Regions from separate parts of the Cellulomonas sp. FA1 genome, predicted to be linked through region 1. Evidence: riboswitches for the same ligand, from Rfam matches in the RefSeq annotation. Region 1 holds a riboswitch; each other region holds the start of a gene.

Region 1 (6,679 bases):
AGGTCCGCGATCTCGTCGCGCAGCGCGAGCGCCACCTGGTTCGCGGTGTCGCCGAGCGGCTGGTCGTCGCGCACGAACGACCACGCGAGGATCGTCACCGGGCCCGTGAGCATGCCCTTGACGGGCTTGTCGGTGAGCGACTGCGTGTACGTGGTCCACGCGACCGTGATGGGTGCGGGCCGCGACACGTCGCCCCACAGGATCGACGGGCGCGTGCAGCGCGAGCCGTACGACTGCACCCAGCCGTTCTGCGTGACCGCGAACCCGTCGAGGTTCTCGGCGAAGTACTGCACCATGTCGTTGCGCTCGGGCTCGCCGTGCACCAGCACGTCCAGGCCGATGCGCTCCTGCAGCTCGACGACCCGGCGGATCTCCGCCTTCATCTCGTCCTCGTACGCCGCCGCCGACAGCTCGCCCTTGCCGAACGCGGCGCGGGCCTTGCGGATCTCGGGCGTCTGCGGGAACGAGCCGATCGTCGTGGTCGGCAGCGCGGGCAGCCGCAGGCGCTCGGCCTGCGCGGCCTTGCGCGCCGCGAACGGGCCGCGGCGGAACTGGTCGTCGGTGAGCGCGGCGGCGCGCTCGCGCACCTCGGGCCGGACCACGCCGGGTGCCGTCGCGCGGCTGCGCACCGCGTCGGACGCCGCGAGCAGCTCGGTGCGCACGGCCTCACGGCCCTCGGTCAGGCCCGTCGCGAGCGTCGCGACCTCGCGGACCTTCTCGTCGGCGAACGCGAGCCACTGCACGAGCGTGCGGTCGAGCGCGGGCTCGTCGTCGAGCGTGTGCGGCACGTGGAACAGCGACGTCGACGTGCCGACCGCGACGGCGGCCGCACCGAGGCCCGCGAGCTGCTCGAGCACCGTGAGCCTCGCGTCGAGGTCCGCGCGCCAGATGTTGTGGCCGTCGACGACGCCGCCGACGAGCGTCTTGCCGGCCAGGCCGGGCACCGGGACCGTGGGCGCGTCGCCGCGCACGAGGTCGATCGCGAGACCCTCGACGTCGGTGGCCGCGAGCACGGGCAGCGCCGCGCCCAGGTCGCCGTAGGGCGCCGCGACGAGGACTGCGGGCCGCTCGGGTCGTGCGAGCTCGGTCGCGAGCGCGCGGTAGGCGCGGGTCGTGGCCTCGGCCAGCACCGCCGCGTCGACGCCGATCGAGTCGGAGACGAGCGCGGGCTCGTCGAGCTGCACCCACGTCGCGCCCGCGGCGGCGAGCTCGGTGAGCAGGCGCGCGTAGACCGGCAGCAGGTCGTCGAGCCTGTCGAGCGGGTGGAAGCCCGCGGGCGCGTCCTCGGTGGGCTTCGCGAGCGCGAGGAACGTCACGGGGCCGACGACGACGGGACGCGTGAGCACGCCGTCGGCGAGCGCCTCGGCGAACTCGGCGACCGGGCGGTCCGACGCGTAGCGGAACGCCGTGCCCGGGCCGATCTCGGGGACCAGGTAGTGGTAGTTCGTGTCGAACCACTTGGTCATCTCGAGCGGCAGGTCGTCGCCGCGGCCGCGCGCGACCGTCGAGTACCCGGCGAGGTCGAGGCGCCCGTCGGCGTCCTGCAGGTCGGCGAAGCGGGCGGGCACGGCGCCGACGAGCGCGGCCGTGTCGAGCACGTGGTCGTAGAACGAGAACGCGCTCGGGATCGCGGGGGCGTCGGTCGCGAGGCCGAGCTCGGCGAGGCGGGCGCGGGTGCGCCGGCGCAGGTCGGCGGCCACGGCCTCGACCTCGTCGGCCGTCCTGCGGCCGGCCCAGAACGCCTCGAGGGCCTTCTTGAGCTCGCGGCGCGGGCCGATGCGGGGGTAGCCGAGGACGGAGCCGGTGGGGAAGGCCGGGGTGGCCGGCGCGGCGGGCGTGGTGCTGGTCATGACAGGTTCCCTCGCGGAGTCGTCGAGGCGGCGCCGGTGGGCGCGGCCGTGGTCGTGGGTGCGGTGGTCGTGGGCGGGGCGGGGTCGGCGACGGTGGTGCGCCGTCCGCCGACGAGGTCGGCGCCGTCGAGCAGGTCGAGCGCCGCCTCGTGGGTGTTGAACGTGTAGACGTGCACGCCGGGCGCGCCGCCGTCCAGCACGCCGTTGACCAGGTCGACACCGGCGCGCGTGCCGCGCCGGTGGCGCTCCGCGGGGTCGTCGGTGCCGCCGAGCAGGTCGAGCAGGCGCTGCGGCACGGGCACGCCCGTCAGCTCCTGCACGCGCAGCAGGCGGGCCGGGTCGGTGGTGGGGATGATCCCCGGCACGATCGGGATGGTGACGCCGGCCTCGCGCGCCTCGGCGACGAGACCGAGGTAGGCCTCGGCGTCGAAGAAGACCTGCGAGATCGCGAAGTCGGCGCCCGCCTCCTGCTTGGCGAGCAGCGCCTGCACGTCCTGCGCGCGTGTGCCGCCGGTCGCGTGGTTGCCGCGCGGGAACGCCGCGACCGCCACGGACAGCGGGCGGACGCGGGCGCGCACCGCCTGCGACGCGGAGCGGCCGCACCGGCGGCCCTCGATCTCGCGGAGCAGCTCGACCAGCTCGGCGGCGGTGTGCACGCCGTCGGGGTGCGGACGCCAGTCCGGCTCGCCCGCGGGCGGGTCGCCGCGCAGCGCGAGGAACGAGCGCACGCCCTCGTCGAGGAACTCCTCGACGATCGTCGTGACCTCGTCGCGCGAGGTGCCCACGCAGGTCAGGTGCGCGATCGGGGTCAGCGACGTCTCGCGCAGCAGGCGCCGCACGAGCACGCGCGTGGTCTCGCGCGTGCGGCCCGACGCGCCGTAGGTCACGGACACGAAGTCGGGCTCGACGGTCTCGAGCTCGCGCACCGTGCGCCAGAGCCGCGGCGCGGCGTCGGGGTTCCGGGGCGGGAAGAGCTCGAAGGACACGGTGGGCCGGTCGAGGGCGCCCGCCTGCTCGGCGCGCCGGCCGGCGGCCCGGGCGGGCGGCGGGGCGGGTGCCTCGACCTCGGCCACGAGGGTCATCGGGTGCGGCCCGGGAGGCACGCGGTGCGTGCGCTCACGGGGCAGCACGGGCTGCACGAGGGGTCGGTCGCCAGGGCGCAGACGGTCATCGTCACTCCATCGTTCCTGGCGGAAGCACCCACACCCTCGCAGGGAGGGGGGTTGCTGCGGCGTCGCGGAGCCAGGTCTCTCAGCCGCTCTGGATGGTCGACGACGATGCTAGCGGCCATGCCCGGATGGCGGACAGCGCTTCTCGTTCAGTGAGACGACTTCGTTCGGTCGGCGGCCCTCCCGGCTCCGACGGGCCGGAGTGGGTCGGAACAGCTCGTCGCACGCCGACCGCCCGGGGCGACGCCGGGTGGACGGCAGGGGTCAGCGGCGGCGGCGGTGCAGCGAGGGCAGCGCCTCGCGTGCCGTGCGCTGGTGCGGCAGACCGAACCAGGACGTCGCCGGGGTCATCACGGGGACGTCGTGCAGGCCCTCGTGCACGGCCGCGAGCACCTGCGGGTCGGGCTCGCCCGCCGTCCACCACGCCTCGTGCGCGGCCTGCACGGGGTCGTGCTGCCCGTCCGGGTGCGCGTGGTGGGTCATGGGGGCGACCTTAGCGGCGGTGGGAAGGGCCCCGTCGGCCGCCGGACGCTTGTTCACCCCACGCGTCACCCCGCCGGAGCAGCGCGCGCGCCACCCGGGGGACGCGGGGTCACCCGGCCACCACGACGCACGCCGCGAGGTGGTCGTCGACCACGCCGCACGCCTGCATCGCGGCGTACGCGGTGGTCGGGCCGACGAACCGGAAGCCGAGCGACTTGAGCTCCTTGGCCAGCGCGGCCGACTCGGCGGTCCGCGCGGGCACGTCGGCGTAGCTGCGCGGGCGCTCGCGGGGCGCCGTGGGCGCGTGCGACCACAGCACCTCGTCGAGCGTGCGGCCGGAGTCGTGCAGCGCGAGCAGCGCGCGGGCGTTCGCGATCGTCGCGTCGACCTTCGCGCGGTTGCGCACGATCCCCGCGTCCGCCATGAGCCGCGCGACGTCGTCCTCGCCGAAGGTCGCCACGACCTCGGGGTCGAACCCGGCGAACGCCGTGCGGAACGCCGGCCGCTTGCGCAGGATCGTGATCCACGCGAGGCCCGACTGGAACGCCTCGAGCGAGATCCGCTCGTACAGCGCGTGCTCGTCGTGGACCGGGACGCCCCACTCGTCGTCGTGGTAGGCCGCGTACACCGGGTCGCCGGAGCCGAAGCACCGGAACGGCTCGTCCTGCGCCAGCGGTGCCGCGGGCGTCGCGTCGGGTGAGGGGGCCGTGGTCGTCATGGCACGAGTCTGGCCCGTCCCGCCGACACCCCGCGTGGCGGTTCACGCCGCCGTGCGTCGCCGCCCGCCGGGCGGGCCTGGGGTCGGCCCGGATCCGTCCGAGGTGCGTGCCCCGGGCAACCGGAGTAGGCAGGGCTGCATGAGCACACCGGCAGCACCCGCCACTCCCGGTCCCGGTCCCACCCGCCGCGCGCCCTGGTGGCCGTGGGCCGTCGCGGTCGTCGTGCTCGTCGGCGTCGTCGTCGCGCTGCTCCTGACACGCGGCGGCGACGACGGCACGGCGGCCCCCACGACGTCGCCCACGCCGACCCCGGCGGCCACGACACCGACCGCACCGGCGAGCCCGAGCGCGACCCCGGCCGCGTCGCCGGCCACGACCGCGGGCTGCGCCCCGACGGGCGACGGGCCGCCCGCCGGCGCGGACGTCCGCGAGGTCGTCGACGTCGACGGCGACGGACGCCCCGACCAGGCGTGGCTCACGGGCGGCGCCGACCGTCGCATCGGCGTCACCACCGCGTCGGGCGCGACGTTCTCGGCCGCGATCGACTCGGCGAGCCCGGTGCCCGCGTCGGCCGTCGTGCAGCGCGTGCAGGCCGACGCGATCCCCGTCGTGCTCGTCGACCTCGGGCGCGAGGCCCGGCTGTGGTCGGTCGTCGACTGCGGGCTCGTGGCGCCCACCAACGCGCAGGGCCAGGCGTACACGTTCGACCGCGGGTTCGCGGGCCAGGGCACGGGCGTCGGCTGCACGCAGGACGGCGGTGCGCTGCGCCTCGCGGGCCTCGACGCCGTGAGCGCCGACGGCGGCACGTTCACGGTCACGCGCACGTGGGTCGACCTGGGCGACGGCGGCCGCACCGCGCGCAACGGCGCGGCCGAGCAGGTCGCGACGGGTGCCGCGGCGGACGACCCGGTCGTCACGACGGCGCAGCAGGTGTCGTGCGGCGACCTGCTGGCGGGCCGCGACGGCCCCGTCGAGCCCGCCGCCTGACGCACGGTCGCCCCGTCGTCGGACCCCACGCGTGGTCGGACCCCCACACATGGCGGACCCCCACGCGTGGCGGACCCCCACACGTCGACGGACAGCGGTACGGGTCGACGGACACGCGCGCGCGGGTGTCCGTCGACCGGGGGAGTGTCCGTCGGCGTGCCTGTCGTGCGGCGTGCGCCGTGCGGCGGTCAGGCGACGGGCGTCGCCTCGTCGGCCGCGTACGTGTGCCCGGCGGCGCGCAGCCGGGCGACGAGCACGTCGCCGAGCGCGGTCGCGGGGGTCAGCGAGCCCGCGCGGTCCGGCAGCCGGTCGCCGTCGAGCGCGAGCGCGAGACCCGCCTGCCCGAGCATGACGGACGTCGCGGCGTACCCCGGGTCGCCCGGACCGGCCGCCACGGCCGTGTACCGACGCCCCGACGTCGTCGTCGCGCGCACCTCGGAGCGGAACCACCCGTGCGCACGCGTGGCCGCGTCGGGGCCCGTGCCCGGCGCCGGCAGCACGCGCTCCAGCGCCCGTCCGACGCCCGGGACCAGCAGCAGCCCGCCGCCCACCACCAGGCCCGCGGCGACCCCCCCGGCCAGGGCGGCGCCGCGGGCGCCCGGGCCCGTGTCCACGACCTCGCCGTACCGCAGCCCGCGCCCGTACGCCCACCCGGTCAGCGCGTTGCTGCGCCGCACCACCTGCCCGTCGAACGACGCCATGACCCACGGGCCCGCCCACCGGCCGTCGGCCGCGCGCCGCGGCGGCGCGAGCGTCCGCGGCTGCGGGACGTCGGGCTCGGCGCCCCGGTCGGGGCTCAGCGCGTACGGGTCCCGCAGCAGCCGGCGGGTCGTGGCCGAGCGTCGCGCGTCGTCGAGCACGCCGCGCATCGACGCGACCGTGCCGCCCGAGACCCCGCCGCGCGCGCGGGCGCGCAGCCGCACGTCGACCAGCTCGCCGGCGCCGTCGGCGGCGGCCCGCGCGTGCAGCAGGTGCACCGCCAGGTCCGAGGGCACCGAGTCGTAGCCGCACGCGTGCACGAGCCGCGCGCCCGAGGCCCGCGCCGCCGCGCCGTACCGGTCGACGGCCGCGCGCACGAACGTCGCCTCGCCCGTGAGGTCCGCGTAGTGCGTGCCGGCCGCCGCGCACGCCCCGACCAGCGGCAGGCCGTGCCGCGCGTACGGGCCCACGGTCGACAGCAGCGCGCGGGTCGAGCGCGCGAGCCGGGCCAGCGCGGCGTCGTCCGCGGAGTCGGCGACGACGACGGGCCAGCCGTGCGCGACGTCCGGCAGCGCCGCCCGCACCTCCTCGAGCCGCGCGCGGCTGCGTCCCGCCAGCGCGACGCGCGTGCCCGGCGGTGCGTGGCGGGCGACGTGCTCGGCGACCAGCCGGCCCACGAACCCGCTCGCGCCGAGCAGGACGAGGTCGTGGTCCCGCGCGTCGGTCATGCTCGATGCTCACCCGGGCCCGCGACCCCCGCCACCGTGCGGCC
Region 2 (6,679 bases), 910 kb from region 1:
CAGGTCGCCGACGCGCTCGACCGCGTGCAGGAGGCGACGGGGCTCGACGTGCCGATCCACGTCGACGGCGCGTCGGGGGCCATGGTGGCGCCGTTCGTGCAGCCCGACCTCGCGTGGGACTTCCGCGTCCCCCGCGTCGTGTCGATCAACACGTCGGGGCACAAGTACGGGCTGGTGTACCCGGGCCTGGGGTGGGTCGTGTGGCGCGACGCCGCGGCGCTGCCGGAGGACCTGGTCTTCCGCGTGTCGTACCTGGGCGGTGACATGCCCACGTTCGCGCTCAACTTCTCCCGGCCCGGGGCCCAGGTGCTGCTGCAGTTCTACCTGTTCGTGCGCCTCGGGCGTGCCGGGTACGCCGCCGTGCAGCGCACGTCGCGCGACGTCGCGACCTGGCTGGCCCGCGAGATCGCACGCGTGCCGGCGTTCGAGCTGTGGAACGACGGGTCGGACATCCCGGTGTTCGCGTGGCGGCTGCGCGAGGGGCACACGACGCGCTGGGACCTGCACCACCTCTCGGAACGGCTGCGTACGCGCGGGTGGCTGGTGCCCGCGTACCCGATGCCGGCCGACCTCGAGCACGTCACGGTGCAGCGCGTCGTCGTGCGCAACGGCTTCAGCCACGACCTCGCTGCGGCGTTCCTCGCGGACCTGCGCGCCGAGGTCCGGTACCTCGACGCGCTGACGGGACCGCTGCCGACCGAGGGCCGCAGCTCCGGCTTCCACCACTGAGCGACCGCGTTGCGCTGCGCTCGCGCGGCGCGTCCCGGCCGCCTCGCCGCCGACGGCCGTCGCGGGCGGGTGCCGACGGGTCCTCGACGCGGCGGGTCGCCCGACGTCAGCCCCGGCGGCCCGCCGGTCGTCGTCGCTCGGGCCGGCACGGCTCACCCGGCCGCGGCCGCCGCACGTCGGCGGCCACGTCAGGCCCCGGCGGCGCGACGGCGCCGCCACGTCACGAGCCCGGCGCCGAGCCCGAGCGCGAGCGCGCCCGCGGCGAGCAGCACACCCGTGCGCGCACCGGTCGCCGCGAGCACCTCGGAGCGCTCCTGCGCCGAGGCGCGCACCTGCGCGCGGGCCGCCGGCGTCGCGTCGTCGGAGGCCGCGAGGACCTCGGAGCGCTCGGTGGGCGACGGCGCCGGGCTCGGGGCACCGACGGGCTCGTTCCCGACCTCGGCGGCGGGAGAGGGCCCCGGGACCTCGCCCGCGGGTGCCGGCGTCGGGGCCGCGGGGGGTGCCGGGGTCGTGGGCGGCGTGACCTCCGGTGCGGGCGGCGCCGCCGGCGGCGCGGGCGGCGGGGTCACGGGCGGCGCGACGGGCGGCACCACCGGGGGCGGCGTGGCCGCCGTGCGGCACACCGGCGCCTGGCCGCCCTCGCCGTGGTGCTCGTCGTACCCGGCGACCTGCACCCACGTCACGCACGCGTCGGCGGGCAGACCCGCGCGGTCCCACGTGAGCGTCGACGTGCCCGCGAGGTCGGCGTAGGGCGTGCCCGGACCCTCGACGTGCACGTTGCGCGACGCGCGACCGGCGGCCGTGGTGTAGACGACGTTGACGTGCCCGTGGACCTCGAAGACGTCGCCCGCGGGCAGCTCGAGGCCGGTCGGCGTGACGCGGTACGGCGTCGGGGAGTCGGAGCCCGCGCTCGCGGACGTCGCGGCCCCGACGAGCGTGAGCGCGGCGGCCGCGGCGGCGGCGGGGGCGGTGAGCAGGGCGGTGCGACGGCGCGACATCGGGTCCTCGTGTCCGGGGGAGGTGCCGCCCGTGGTGCGTTCGGGTGACGCACGGGGCGGCGGGCACGCGCAGGCTATCGGGCAGAACGGACGAAAAGTATGAGAACCGTGTGAGAAGTGGACGTACGTCGCACGGGCGGAGCAACGGGACGTCTCGCCGACGCCTGCTCCCCGGCGTGCGTCGGCCGTGGACGCGCCGCCGTCGCGCCCTCGCGCGCCGGTACCCTGGGGCCGTCTGCCGACCTTGCGGCGCGGGTACCTGCGCGGGCGAGCGCCCCCCACGGACCCGGCCCCCACCGAGGGAACCGATGACCACCGCACCTGCGCGCCCCGACGTCCCCCAGCACACGTCCGACACCGTCGAGCACGCCGCCGCGACGCCCGACCTCGAGCAGCCGTTCGCCGAGCTCGGCCTCAAGCCCGACGAGTACCAGCGGATCCGCGACATCCTGGGCCGGCGCCCCACCGCGGCCGAGCTCGCGATGTACTCCGTCATGTGGTCGGAGCACTGCTCCTACAAGTCGTCGAAGACGCACCTGCGGCAGTTCGGCGACAAGACGACCCCGGCGATGCGCGAGCACCTGCTCGTCGGCATCGGCGAGAACGCCGGCGTGGTGGACATCGGCGACGGCTGGGCCGTGACGTTCAAGGTCGAGTCGCACAACCACCCGTCGTACGTCGAGCCGTACCAGGGCGCCGCGACGGGTGTCGGCGGGATCGTGCGCGACATCATCTCGATGGGTGCGCGGCCCGTGGCGGTCATGGACCAGCTGCGGTTCGGCGCACCCGAGCACCCCGACACCGCGCGCGTCGTGCACGGCGTCGTGTCGGGCGTCGGCGGGTACGGCAACAGCCTGGGCCTGCCGAACATCGGCGGCGAGCTCGTGTTCGACGCCTGCTACCAGGGCAACCCGCTGGTCAACGCGCTGTGCCTGGGCGTGCTCCGGCACGAGGACATCCACCTGGCCAACGCCTCGGGCGTCGGCAACAAGGTCGTGCTGTTCGGCGCGCGCACGGGCGGCGACGGCATCGGCGGCGCGTCGATCCTCGCGTCCGAGACGTTCGACGACGAGAAGCCGTCGAAGCGCCCGTCGGTGCAGGTCGGCGACCCGTTCATGGAGAAGGTGCTCATCGAGTGCTGCCTCGAGCTGTACGCCGCGCGCGTCGTCGAGGGCATCCAGGACCTGGGGGCCGCGGGCATCTCGTGCGCGACGAGCGAGCTCGCGTCCAACGGTGACGGCGGCATGCACGTCGACCTCGAGAACGTGCTGCTGCGTGACCCCACCCTGACGGCCGGCGAGATCCTCATGTCGGAGTCGCAGGAGCGCATGATGGCGGTCGTCAGCCCCGAGAAGCTCGACGAGTTCCTCGCGATCACCGCGCGCTGGGACGTCGAGACGGCCGTGATCGGCGAGGTCACGGGCACCGGGCGCCTGACCATCGACCACCACGGCGACCGCATCGTCGACGTCGACCCGAAGACCGTCGCGCACGAGGGGCCGGTCTACGACCGCCCGTACGCGCGCCCCGCGTGGCAGGACGGGCTCGTCGCCGACTCGGTGAGCACGCCCGAGGGCGCGCGGCGGTACGCGCGCCCGGAGTCCGCCGACGAGCTGCGCGCGACGCTGCTGCGGCTGCTCGCGTCGCCGAACCTCGCGTCGCCCGCGTGGGTCACCGACCAGTACGACCGGTTCGTGCAGGGCAACACCGCGCTCGCGCAGCCCGACGACTCGGGCGTCGTGCGCGTCGACGAGACGACGGGCCTGGGCGTCGCGCTCGCGACCGACGCGAACGGGCGCTATGCCAAGCTCGACCCGTACACGGGCGCGCAGCTCGCGCTCGCCGAGGCGTACCGCAACGTCGCGACGGTCGGCGCGCGGCCCATGGCCGTCACCGACTGCCTCAACTTCGGCAGCCCCGAGCACCCCGACTCGATGTGGCAGCTCGTCGAGGCGATCCGCGGCCTGGCCGACGCGTGCCAGACGCTCGAGGTGCCGGTGACCGGCGGCAACGTGTCGCTGTACAACGGCACGGGCGAGCCCGGGCAGATCGACTCGTCGATCCACCCGACGCCCGTGGTCGGCGTGCTGGGCGTGCTCGACGACGTCGCGGACGCCGTGCCCTCGGGGTGGACGCAGCCGGGCCAGGCCGTCTACCTGCTGGGCACGACGCGCGCCGAGCTCGACGGGTCGGCGTGGGCCGACGTCGTGCACGGGCACCTGGGCGGCGTGCCGCCGCGCGTCGACCTCGACGCCGAGCGCCGCCTCGCGCAGGTGCTCGTCGCCGCGGCGCGCGACGACCTGGTCGACGCGGCGCACGACCTGTCGGAGGGCGGGCTCGCGCTCGCGCTCGTCGAGTCGAGCCTGCGCTACGGCGTGGGCGTGCAGGTCGACCTCGACGCGTTGTGCGCGCGCGACGGCGTGACGCCGTTCGAGGCGCTGTTCTCCGAGTCGCAGGCGCGCGTGCTCGTCGCCGTGCCGCGCTCGGAGGAGGTGCGCCTGCAGGACCTGTGCACCGCGCGCGGCGTGCTCGCGCTGCGGCTGGGGGAGACGGCCGAGGCGTGCTCGCCGGGGGCCGGGACGCCCGTCGACGACGCGGACCACGCGCACGCGGCCGCCGTCGAGGTGCGGGGGCTGTTCACGCTGCCGCTCGCGGAGGCCCGTGCCGAGTGGGAGGCGACGCTGCCGCGCCTGTTCGGCTGACGGCGCCTGCTCGACCCCGACGCCCGCCCTCGCGCCCCGTGCGCGGCGGCGGGCGTCGTCGTGCCCGGAGGGGTGTCGGGCCTGCGTGCGTCCCGGATCGTGGACGCGGTGTCCGCGGGCGTTGACACGGCCCGTGGGCGGGCATAAATTTCCGATCAATCAAGTCGGCTTTATGTCGACGACACAGGTCACGAGCTCCGACGCGAAGCCCCGGCTGGTCGGACGGCAACCCACCCGCGCGGCGGGGTGCCCCGGGTGAGGACCAGGCGCACGCCGTGCGCAACGACCGCGAGGGACGGACCGACATGGAGCGACAGGTGAGCAGGCAGACGGCCGCGCGGCGCGAGCACGCGACCTGTCCGGCGCCGTGCCGGGCCCTGCGCGACTGTCGCTGACCCGACCTCCCGCGGCGCCGTCGTGCCGCCGCCCGCGTCGTCGGCGACGAGCCCGTCGTGCTCGACACCGGCACCGCTGACCCCGTCGCGACGCGCACGCCGCGCTCGACGCCGGCACCGCTGACCCGGTGGCGACCCCGCCGGGGCGGTGACCGCACCCGCGGCGCCCGCCGTGGACGTGAGCCGTCGTGCCCTCGGCGGACCGGCCGCGTCCCCCATCACGCGGACGCCGCGGCGTCGCCTCGCCGCACCTCGGAACCCCCACCTCCCCACCCCGGGGACCCGCACGCCCCGTCGACCGACGCGGGCGCGGTCCCGCGCACCCCTGGAGCATCCGTGCCCGACACCCGCCCGTCCCTGCACCTCGGCGTCGACCTCACCGACGCCGGCGCCCACCCCGCCGCGTGGCGCACCGTCCCGGCCGCCGCGCACGGCTGGTTCGACCCCCGCCGCACCGCCGAGCTGCTGGCGACCGCGCAGCGCGGCCTGCTCGACCTCGCGGTCCTCGACGACGACCACGTGCTGCAGGAGGCACCCGCCGGTGGCCTGCAGGGCCGGCTCGACGCGGTGCTGCTCGCGGCGCACCTCGCACCGCGCAGCGCCGGCATCGGCCTGGTCGCGCGCACCGACACGACGCACACCGAGCCGTTCCACGTCTCCAAGGCGATCGCCACGGTCGACCACGTCAGCCGCGGGCGCGCGGGGTGGCAGGTCGGCTGGTCCACGGGCCCCGCGCAGGCCGCGGCGTTCGGGCGCAAGGACCCGCAGGACCACGACGACGCGGTCGACGAGGCCGCCGAGGTCGCGCACGTCGTCGGGCTGCTGTGGGACTCGTGGGAGGACGACGCCGTGATCCGTGACGTCGCGACCGGCCGCTACGTCGACCGCGACAAGCTGCACCGGGTCGACCACGCGGGCCCGCGGTTCTCGGTCGCCGGGCCGTCGATCACGCCCCGTCCGCCGCAGGGTCGCCCGCCGGTCGTCGTGCCGGTCACGTCCGACGCGACGCTCGCGCTCGCGGCGCGCCACGCCGACGTCGTGCGGCTGCGCGCGACCGACGTGAGCGCGGCCCGCGCGCAGCGCGACCGCCTGCACGAGCAGGCCGTCGCGGCGGGGCGGGACCCGCGCGACCTGCGCGTGCTCGTCGACACCTCCCTGCTGCTGGCCGACGACCGGTCGTCGGCGGCGGCCCGGCTCGCGGTCCTCGACGACCTGGCGGGCGAGCCGTGGCGCCCGGCGTCGCTCACGCACGTCGGCACGCCGGCGGACCTCGCGGCCGTGCTCGACGCGTGGCGCGAGGTGGTCGACGGGTTCCACCTGCTGCCGGCGGTGCTGCCCACGGACCTCGACGCGGTGGTCGACGGGCTGGTGCCGCTGCTGCAGGACGCGGGTCTGTTCCGCACCTCCTACCCGGGCACGACGCTGCGCGACACCCTCGGGCTCGCGCGCCCCGCCAACGTCCTCGCCGCGACGGCCTGAGAGGGGTCCGCCATGACCACGCGTCCGCGCAAGCAGGTCCGGCTCGGGGTGCACTTCCCGGGCGTCAACAGCACGACGGTCTGGAGCGACCCCACGGCGGGCAGCCAGGTCGACTTCTCGTCGTTCGAGCACCTCGCCACGCGCGCCGAGGCCGCGCACCTGGACTTCTTCTTCCTCGCCGAGGGCCTGCGGCTGCGCGAGCACAAGGGCCGCATCCACGACCTCGACGTCGTCGGGCGACCCGACACGCTGCCCGTGCTCGCGGCCCTCGCCGCGGTGACCGACCGCCTCGGCCTGGCGGGCACCATCAGCACGACCTTCAACGAGCCGTGGGAGGTCGCGCGGCAGTTCGCGACGCTCGACGTGCTGTCGCGCG
Region 3 (6,679 bases), 900 kb from region 1:
TCGACAGCCACAAGGTCGCGGAGATCCGCGCGGGCAGCCCGGCGAACGCGGCGTTCGCGGGGTCGTCGTCGTGGCTGTCGGTGTCGGGGACGGCCGAGGTGCTGAAGGACACCGCGAAGGCGCGCGAGCTGTGGGGGCCGGTGGCCGAGGCGTGGTTCCCCGACGGCCCGGAGACCCCGAACCTCGGGCTGATCAAGCTGCACGCGGACACCGCCGAGTACTGGGACAGCCCCGGCGGTCGTCTGGCGACGGTCATCAGCCTCGTCAAGGCGAAGGTCACGGGCGAGGCGTACGACGGCGGTGAGAACGCCACCGTCGACCTCTGACCGCGACTCGCCGGCACGTCCGCACGCACGACGCCCCGCCCCGGTGACCCGGGACGGGGCGTCGTGCGTCTGCGGTCGGTCCGCGGGCCGCGGCCCGGCGGGTCAGACCAGGCGCTGGGCGGGCGAGGCCTTCGCCGTCTCGGACGGGTCGGACACGACCACGTCGCCGAGCACCTCGTCGATGCGGGTCAGCACCTCGGCCGGCAGCGTGACGCCCGCGGCCTTGGCGTTGTCGTGCACCTGCTCGGGGCGCGACGCACCGATGATCGCGGCGGCGACGTTGTCGTTCGACAGCACCCACGCGATCGACAGCTGCGCCATCGTCAGGCCCAGCTCGTCGGCGATCGGCTGCAGGCCCTGCACGCGCTCGAGCACCTCGTCGCGCATGAACCGCGCGATCATCTTCGCGCCGCCCTTGTCGTCGGTCGCGCGCGAGCCCTCGGGCAGCGGCGCACCCGGCTTGTACTTGCCGGTGAGCACGCCCTGCGCGATGGGGGACCACACGACCTGCGAGACGCCGAGCTCGCGCGAGGTCGGCACGACCTCGGGCTCGATGACGCGCCACAGCGCCGAGTACTGCGGCTGGTTCGACACCAGCTGCACGCCCAGGTCCTTCGCGAGCGCGTGACCCGCGCGGATCTGGTCGGCGGTCCACTCGCTCACGCCGATGTACAGCGCCTTGCCCTGGCGGACGACGTCGGCGAACGCCTGCATCGTCTCCTCGAGCGGCGTCTCGTGGTCGTAGCGGTGCGCCTGGTAGAGGTCGACGTAGTCGGTGCGCAGGCGACGCAGCGACCCGTCGATCGACTCGCGGATGTGCTTGCGCGACAGGCCCGTGTCGTTCGGGCCGCCGGGGCCGGTCGGCCAGTAGACCTTCGTGAAGATCTCGAGCGACTCGCGCCGCTCGCCGGCCAGGGCGTCGCCCAGCACGGACTCGGCGACCGTGTTGGCGTACACGTCGGCCGTGTCGAACGTCGTGATGCCGACGTCGAGCGCGGCGCGCACGCACGCCGTCGCGGTGTCGTTCTCGACCTGGGACCCGTGGGTCAGCCAGTTGCCGTAGGTGAGCTCGGAGATCTTGAGGCCGGAGTTGCCGAGGAATCGGAAATGCATGCGCCCAGCCTCTCACCCGCGCCCGACACGGGCCCGCCCGTGCGTCCCCGTGGCCGGTGACGGGGGACGGGCCCGGCCCTGGTCGGGCCCCGGCCCTGCGCTAGCGTCCCCGCCATGCGACCCCGACGACGCCTCGCAGCCCTCCTGCTCGCCCCGGCGGCGGCCCTGGTGCTCGCCGCGTGCTCCGACGGCGAAGCCCCCGCCCCGGGCCCGACGTCGCCCGTTGCGCCGAGGGCCGGGGCGGGGGCGTCCGAGCCGCCGTCCCCGGACGACCAGCGTGCCGTGCTCGCGCAGACGGGCGACGCGACCGAGGCGTTCGCGGGCGCCGTCGCCGGCGGCGGGACGCAGCGCGCGACGCTCGCCGACGTGACCGCCGGGTCGTACGCGCCGCGCGTCGTGTGCACGTCGGACGACGGCGCGCCCGTCACGGTCACGGTCGTCGCCGACGGCGCCGAGGTCGCGTCGTCCGAGGCGCCGTGCGTGCCCCTCGTCGAGGGCGGCGCCACCATGGCCGACGGCCCGTCGTTCGACCTGCCCGGCGGGGCGGTCGACGTGACGGTGACCGCCGCGACCGACGCCGTGGTCGCGGTCGGGCTGGTCGCTGCGGGCTGACCTCCGCCCCGACCGCGGCCCGTCCCGACCACCGCCGGCCCCGACCGCGACCCGCCGTCAGCCCGTGAGCGTCGCGAGCGCCTGCGCGAGGTCGTCGCGCAGGTCCTCGACGTCCTCGAGCCCCACCGACAGCCGCACGGTGGCCTCGCCGATGCCGACCGCGGCGCGGCCCGCGGGGCCGAGCTTGCGGTGCGTCGTCGTCGCGGGGTGCGTGACGATCGACTTCGCGTCGCCGAGGTTGTTCGAGATGTCGACGACGCGCAGCGCGTCGAGCACGCCGAACGTGGCCTTCTTCGCGACGTCGGCGGGTGCGTCGGGCGGGACCGCGAGGTCGAACGTGACGACCGTGCCGCCGCCGGTCTGCTGCGCGCGCGCCAGGTCGTGCTGCGGGTGCGACTCCAGGAACGGGTACCGGACGCGCGCGACGCCGGGCTGCTCCTCGAGCCACCGCGCGAGCGTGAGCGCCGACGCCGCCTGGTGGCGCACGCGCACGCTCATGGTCTCCAGGCCCTTGAGCAGCACCCACGCGTTGAACGGCGAGAGCGACGGCCCGGTGTTGCGCAGCAGCGTCTGCACGGGTCCGCGCACGTAGTCGGCGGACCCGAGGATCGCGCCGCCGAGCACGCGCCCCTGCCCGTCGACGTGCTTGGTGGCGGAGTACACGACGACGTCGGCACCGTGCTCGAGCGGGCGCGAGAACACGGGCGTCGCGAAGACGTTGTCGACGACGACGGTCGCGCCGGCCGCGTGCGCGAGCCGGCTCACGGTCGCGATGTCGACGAGGTCCTGCATCGGGTTCGACGGGGTCTCGAAGAACACGACGTCGGCGGGTGTCGCGAGCGCGGCCTCCCACTGCGCGGGCACGTGCCCGTCGACGTAGTCGGTGCGCACGCCCCACTTGGCGAGGATCTCGTCGAAGATCACGACCGACGACCCGAACAGCGCGCGCGCCGCGACGATGCGCGAGCCGGACCGCACGAGCGCGGCCAGCGCGGTGAACACCGCGGACATGCCCGACGCGGTCGCGTAGCACGCCTCGGCGCCCTCGAGCAGCCGCAGCCGCTCCTCGAACGTCGTCACGGTGGGGTTGCCGTAGCGCGAGTACAGGAAGCGGTCGACGTCGCCGGCGAACCCGGCCTCGGCCTGCGCGGCCGTCGCGTACGTGTACCCCTGCGTGAGGAACACGGCCTCGGACATCTCGCCGAACTCGGTGCGCACGAGCCCGCCGCGCACCGCGAGCGTGTCGGGACGCAGCGTGGTCCGGTCGAGGCGGTGGTCGTCCCAGTCGCCCGGGCCCGGGGGCAGGTCGGGGGTCGCGCCGCTCACGGCTGGACCCACGGCAGGCCGTCGGCGCGCCAGCCGACGTGGCCGCGGTGGCCGTCGGGGCCCGTCGGACCCTCGAAGCCCTCGAGCACGTTGTACGCGGGCCCGTAGCCGGCCGCGGTCGCGGCCTGCGCCGCGCCGATCGAGCGCTGGCCCGAGCGGCACAGGAACACCACGGGCCGGCCGTCGCCCGGCGTGACGCCGGTCGCGGCGAGCTGCTCGAGGAACCGCGGGTTGGGCTGCCCGGACGGGTACTGCACCCACTCGACGAGCGCGGCCTGCCGGCCGACGGGCCGCAGGTCGGGCACGCCGACGTAGCGCCACTCGGCGTCGGTGCGCACGTCGACGAGCACGGCGTCGTCGCGCTCCTGCAGGATCTGCCAGGCCTCGGTGGCGGTGACGTCCCCGGCGTAACCGGGGGCGGGACGCGGCTGCACGGTCATGGTCCTCCCATCGTCTCTGGCGGTAGCACCCTGCGCCACGGTCGCCCGTGCGGGTTGCTGCGGCGTCGTCGAGCCAGATCTCTCGGCCGCTCTGGATGGTCGCGGCGATGCTACGCCCGCGCGGGCGGCGTCGTCGCGGGCGTCTCACGGCGGGCGTCTCACGGCGGGCGACGGGCCGTGCGGACGGCCGCGACGCCGTGCCAGGCTGGGCGCCGATGGACGTCCCCGAGGGTTTCGTGCTCCGCCCCACGACCGTCTCCGACGTGCCCGCGCTCACGCGCCTGCTGCACGCGGCCTACGCCGACCTCGCCGCCGCCGGACTGAACTTCACGGGCGCGACGCAGAGCGACGACGTGACGGCGGCCCGCACGCTCGGCGTCGGCGCGTCCTGGGTCGTCGTCGACGCCGCCGGTGCGCTCGCGGGGACCGTCACGTGCAGCAGCCCTCCGGGCGGTGGGCTGCTGGCGCTGACGCCCGCGGCGCGCGAGCCCGGCCGGGTGTGGCTGAACCAGCTCGCCGTCCGCCCGGACCTGCGCGGCCGCGGCCTGGCGTCGGCGTTGTGGGGTGCGCTGCGCACGTGGGCGGTCGACGGCGGTGCGCGGTCGATCGGCCTCGACACGGCCGTCCCGGCGCAGGGGCTGCGGCGGATGTACGCGCGCTGGGGGTTCGTCGAGGGCGACGTGATCCAGTGGCGGGGCAAGGCGTACCGCAGCGTCGTGATGGTGCGCGACCTGCCCTGACGTCGGTACGGGCTCGCCGTCCCGTCACGCGCCGCGTCCTGGCCCCGTCCCTCGTCGCGAGACGTCGCGTCTCGCATGCCGAGAACGACGGCGCGTCGGCGTTGACACGCGCCGGACGCGGCCCCGATCCTCGACCCAGGTCAAGAGTGTCAGCGCGAAGCCCCGGCTCGCTGGCCGGCAACCCTCCAACCGCGGTGGGGTGCCCCGGGTGACGACCTGGTCGCGCGCCGTCCGGCGCCGGCAAGCGCGGGACCGGCCGGTCCCGAGGGACCCGTACCGGAGGACCACCATGACCACCGTCACCGAGCTGTTCGCGTGTGCCGACGAGGCGTCCGGCGCCGCCGTGCCGACGGGCCGCGCCGCCTTCGACCGCGGCCCGCTGCTGGCCGTCACCGGCGCGTCCACGACCGTGCCGCTCGTCGACGGCACGAGCCGCACCTACGCCAACCTCGACTGCGCCGCGAGCGCGCCCGCGCTCGCGTCCGTCGCGGCGCGCGTCGCCGAGGTGCTGCCGCTCTACGCGTCGGTGCACCGCGGCGCCGGCTACCTGTCGCAGGTGTCGACCGCGCTGTACGAGGCGTCGCGGCAGTCGATCGCCCGGTTCGTCGGCGCGCGCGAGGACGACGTCGCGATCGTCACGCGCAACACGACCGACTCGCTCAACCTGCTCGCGGGCGTCGTGCCCGAGGGTGGGGCCGTGCTCGTGCTCGACGTCGAGCACCACGCCAACCTGCTGCCGTGGGTGCAGCGCAGCACGGGCGCGCGCGCCGGCACCGGCCGGGTCGCGACGGTCCTGCCGATCGCGGAGACGGTCGCCGCGACGCTCGACGCGCTGCGCGACGAGCTCGCACGCCGCCCGTACGCCCTGCTCACGCTCACCGGCGCGTCGAACGTCACGGGCGAGTCGCTGCCGCTGGACCGCGTCGTCGCGCTCGCGCACGCGGCCGGCACCCGCGTCGCCGTGGACGGCGCCCAGCTCGTGCCGCACCGCGGGTTCTCGCTCGCGGCCTCGGACGTCGACTACGTCGCGTTCTCGGGCCACAAGACGTACGCGCCGTTCGGCGCCGGCGCGCTCGTCGGGCGCCGTGACTGGCTCGACACCGGCACGCCCTACCTCGCCGGCGGCGGCGCCGTGCGCGACGTCCGCACCGACCGCACGGTCTGGCAGCCCGCACCCGCGCGGCACGAGGCCGGTTCGCCCAACGTGCTCGGCGCGATCGCGCTCGCGCAGGCCTGCGACACGCTCGCGGCGCTGCCCGCCGGTGCGCTCGAGGCGCACGAGCAGGCGCTGCGCGAGCGGCTCGTGGCCGGCCTCGAGGCGATCGACGGCGTGCGTGTCGCGCGCATCTGGCCCGACGCGGTCGACCCCGTCGGTGTCGTGACGTTCACGGTCGGCGACCTCAACCCGGGGCTCGTCGCCGCGTACCTGTCGGCCGAGCACGGCATCGGCGTGCGCGACGGCCGGTTCTGCGCGCACCCGCTGCTCGCGCGCCTCGGCGCGTCGCACGGCGCGGTGCGCGCGTCGGTGGGCGTCGGCACGACCGCCGAGCACGTCGACCGGCTCGTCGTGGCGCTCACGACGCTGCTGACGCGCGGCCCGGCCGCGTCGTACGAGGTCGTCGACGGCTGCTGGACCGTCGCCGACGACACGCGCCCCCTGGTCGAGGTCCGCGGCCTCGACCACCTGGCCGCCACTGCGGCCGCCGCCTGCGGCCCCGCGCTCGACGACTGACCTGCCCCGGCCCGCGAGAGGTCGATCCAGCCCACCCCGGGGGTGGTGAGAGGTCGATCCAGCCCTCCGAGCGGCGAGAGGTCGATCCAGCCCCACCTCCGAGCGGCGAGAGGTCGATCCAGCCCCACCTCCGAGCGGCGAGAGGTCGATCGGGTCCACCTCCGGCGGGCTCCGCGGCGAGACGACGCCACGCCTGACGGGGACGCCCGCCAGGATGGGCCGCGTGCAGCACGATCTGACCCTCGAGGGCCACGGCGTCCGACTCGTCCCGCTCACGCGCGAGCACGCCGCGGCGCTCGCGGCGTTCGTCGACGAGCGCGTCTGGCGCGGCATGACGACGCCCACGCCGCGGGGCGTCGACGACCTGCTGGGCGTCGTCGAGACCGCGCT

What was found. A riboswitch is a leader RNA that binds a small molecule or an ion and turns the genes downstream of it on or off. The one in region 1 is predicted to bind S-adenosylmethionine.
Region 2: linked by a shared signal. The riboswitch ahead of GY42_RS09675 (LLM class flavin-dependent oxidoreductase) and the one ahead of GY42_RS13715 (methylenetetrahydrofolate reductase) in region 1 are both predicted to bind S-adenosylmethionine.
Region 3: linked by a shared signal. The riboswitch ahead of GY42_RS09760 (rhodanese-like domain-containing protein) and the one ahead of GY42_RS13715 (methylenetetrahydrofolate reductase) in region 1 are both predicted to bind S-adenosylmethionine.

Annotation. Positions count from the first base shown of each region.
Region 1 is NZ_LBMY01000001.1:3,050,625-3,057,303, forward strand. It holds gene metE (5-methyltetrahydropteroyltriglutamate--homocysteine S-methyltransferase) at 1-1,850, opposite strand, end outside; gene GY42_RS13715 (methylenetetrahydrofolate reductase) at 1,847-2,932, opposite strand; SAM riboswitch class I at 3,015-3,121, opposite strand; gene GY42_RS13720 (hypothetical protein) at 3,284-3,502, opposite strand; gene GY42_RS13725 (DNA-3-methyladenine glycosylase I) at 3,612-4,220, opposite strand; gene GY42_RS18335 (hypothetical protein) at 4,360-5,208, shown strand; gene GY42_RS13735 (saccharopine dehydrogenase family protein) at 5,397-6,635, opposite strand.
Region 2 is NZ_LBMY01000001.1:2,137,001-2,143,679, reverse strand. It holds gene GY42_RS09690 (glutamate decarboxylase) at 1-729, shown strand, start outside; gene GY42_RS19380 (LPXTG cell wall anchor domain-containing protein) at 918-1,727, opposite strand; gene purL (phosphoribosylformylglycinamidine synthase subunit PurL) at 2,036-4,429, shown strand; SAM riboswitch class IV at 4,616-4,721, shown strand; gene GY42_RS09675 (LLM class flavin-dependent oxidoreductase) at 5,161-6,303, shown strand; gene GY42_RS09670 (NtaA/DmoA family FMN-dependent monooxygenase) at 6,316-6,679, shown strand, end outside.
Region 3 is NZ_LBMY01000001.1:2,155,416-2,162,094, reverse strand. It holds gene GY42_RS09780 (pyridoxamine 5'-phosphate oxidase family protein) at 1-326, shown strand, start outside; gene GY42_RS09775 (aldo/keto reductase family protein) at 429-1,439, opposite strand; gene GY42_RS09770 (hypothetical protein) at 1,554-2,051, shown strand; gene GY42_RS09765 (O-succinylhomoserine sulfhydrylase) at 2,109-3,356, opposite strand; gene GY42_RS09760 (rhodanese-like domain-containing protein) at 3,374-3,817, opposite strand; SAM riboswitch class I at 3,822-3,919, opposite strand; gene GY42_RS09755 (GNAT family N-acetyltransferase) at 4,033-4,557, shown strand; SAM riboswitch class IV at 4,696-4,810, shown strand; gene GY42_RS09750 (aminotransferase class V-fold PLP-dependent enzyme) at 4,847-6,289, shown strand; gene GY42_RS20130 (GNAT family N-acetyltransferase) at 6,513-6,679, shown strand, end outside.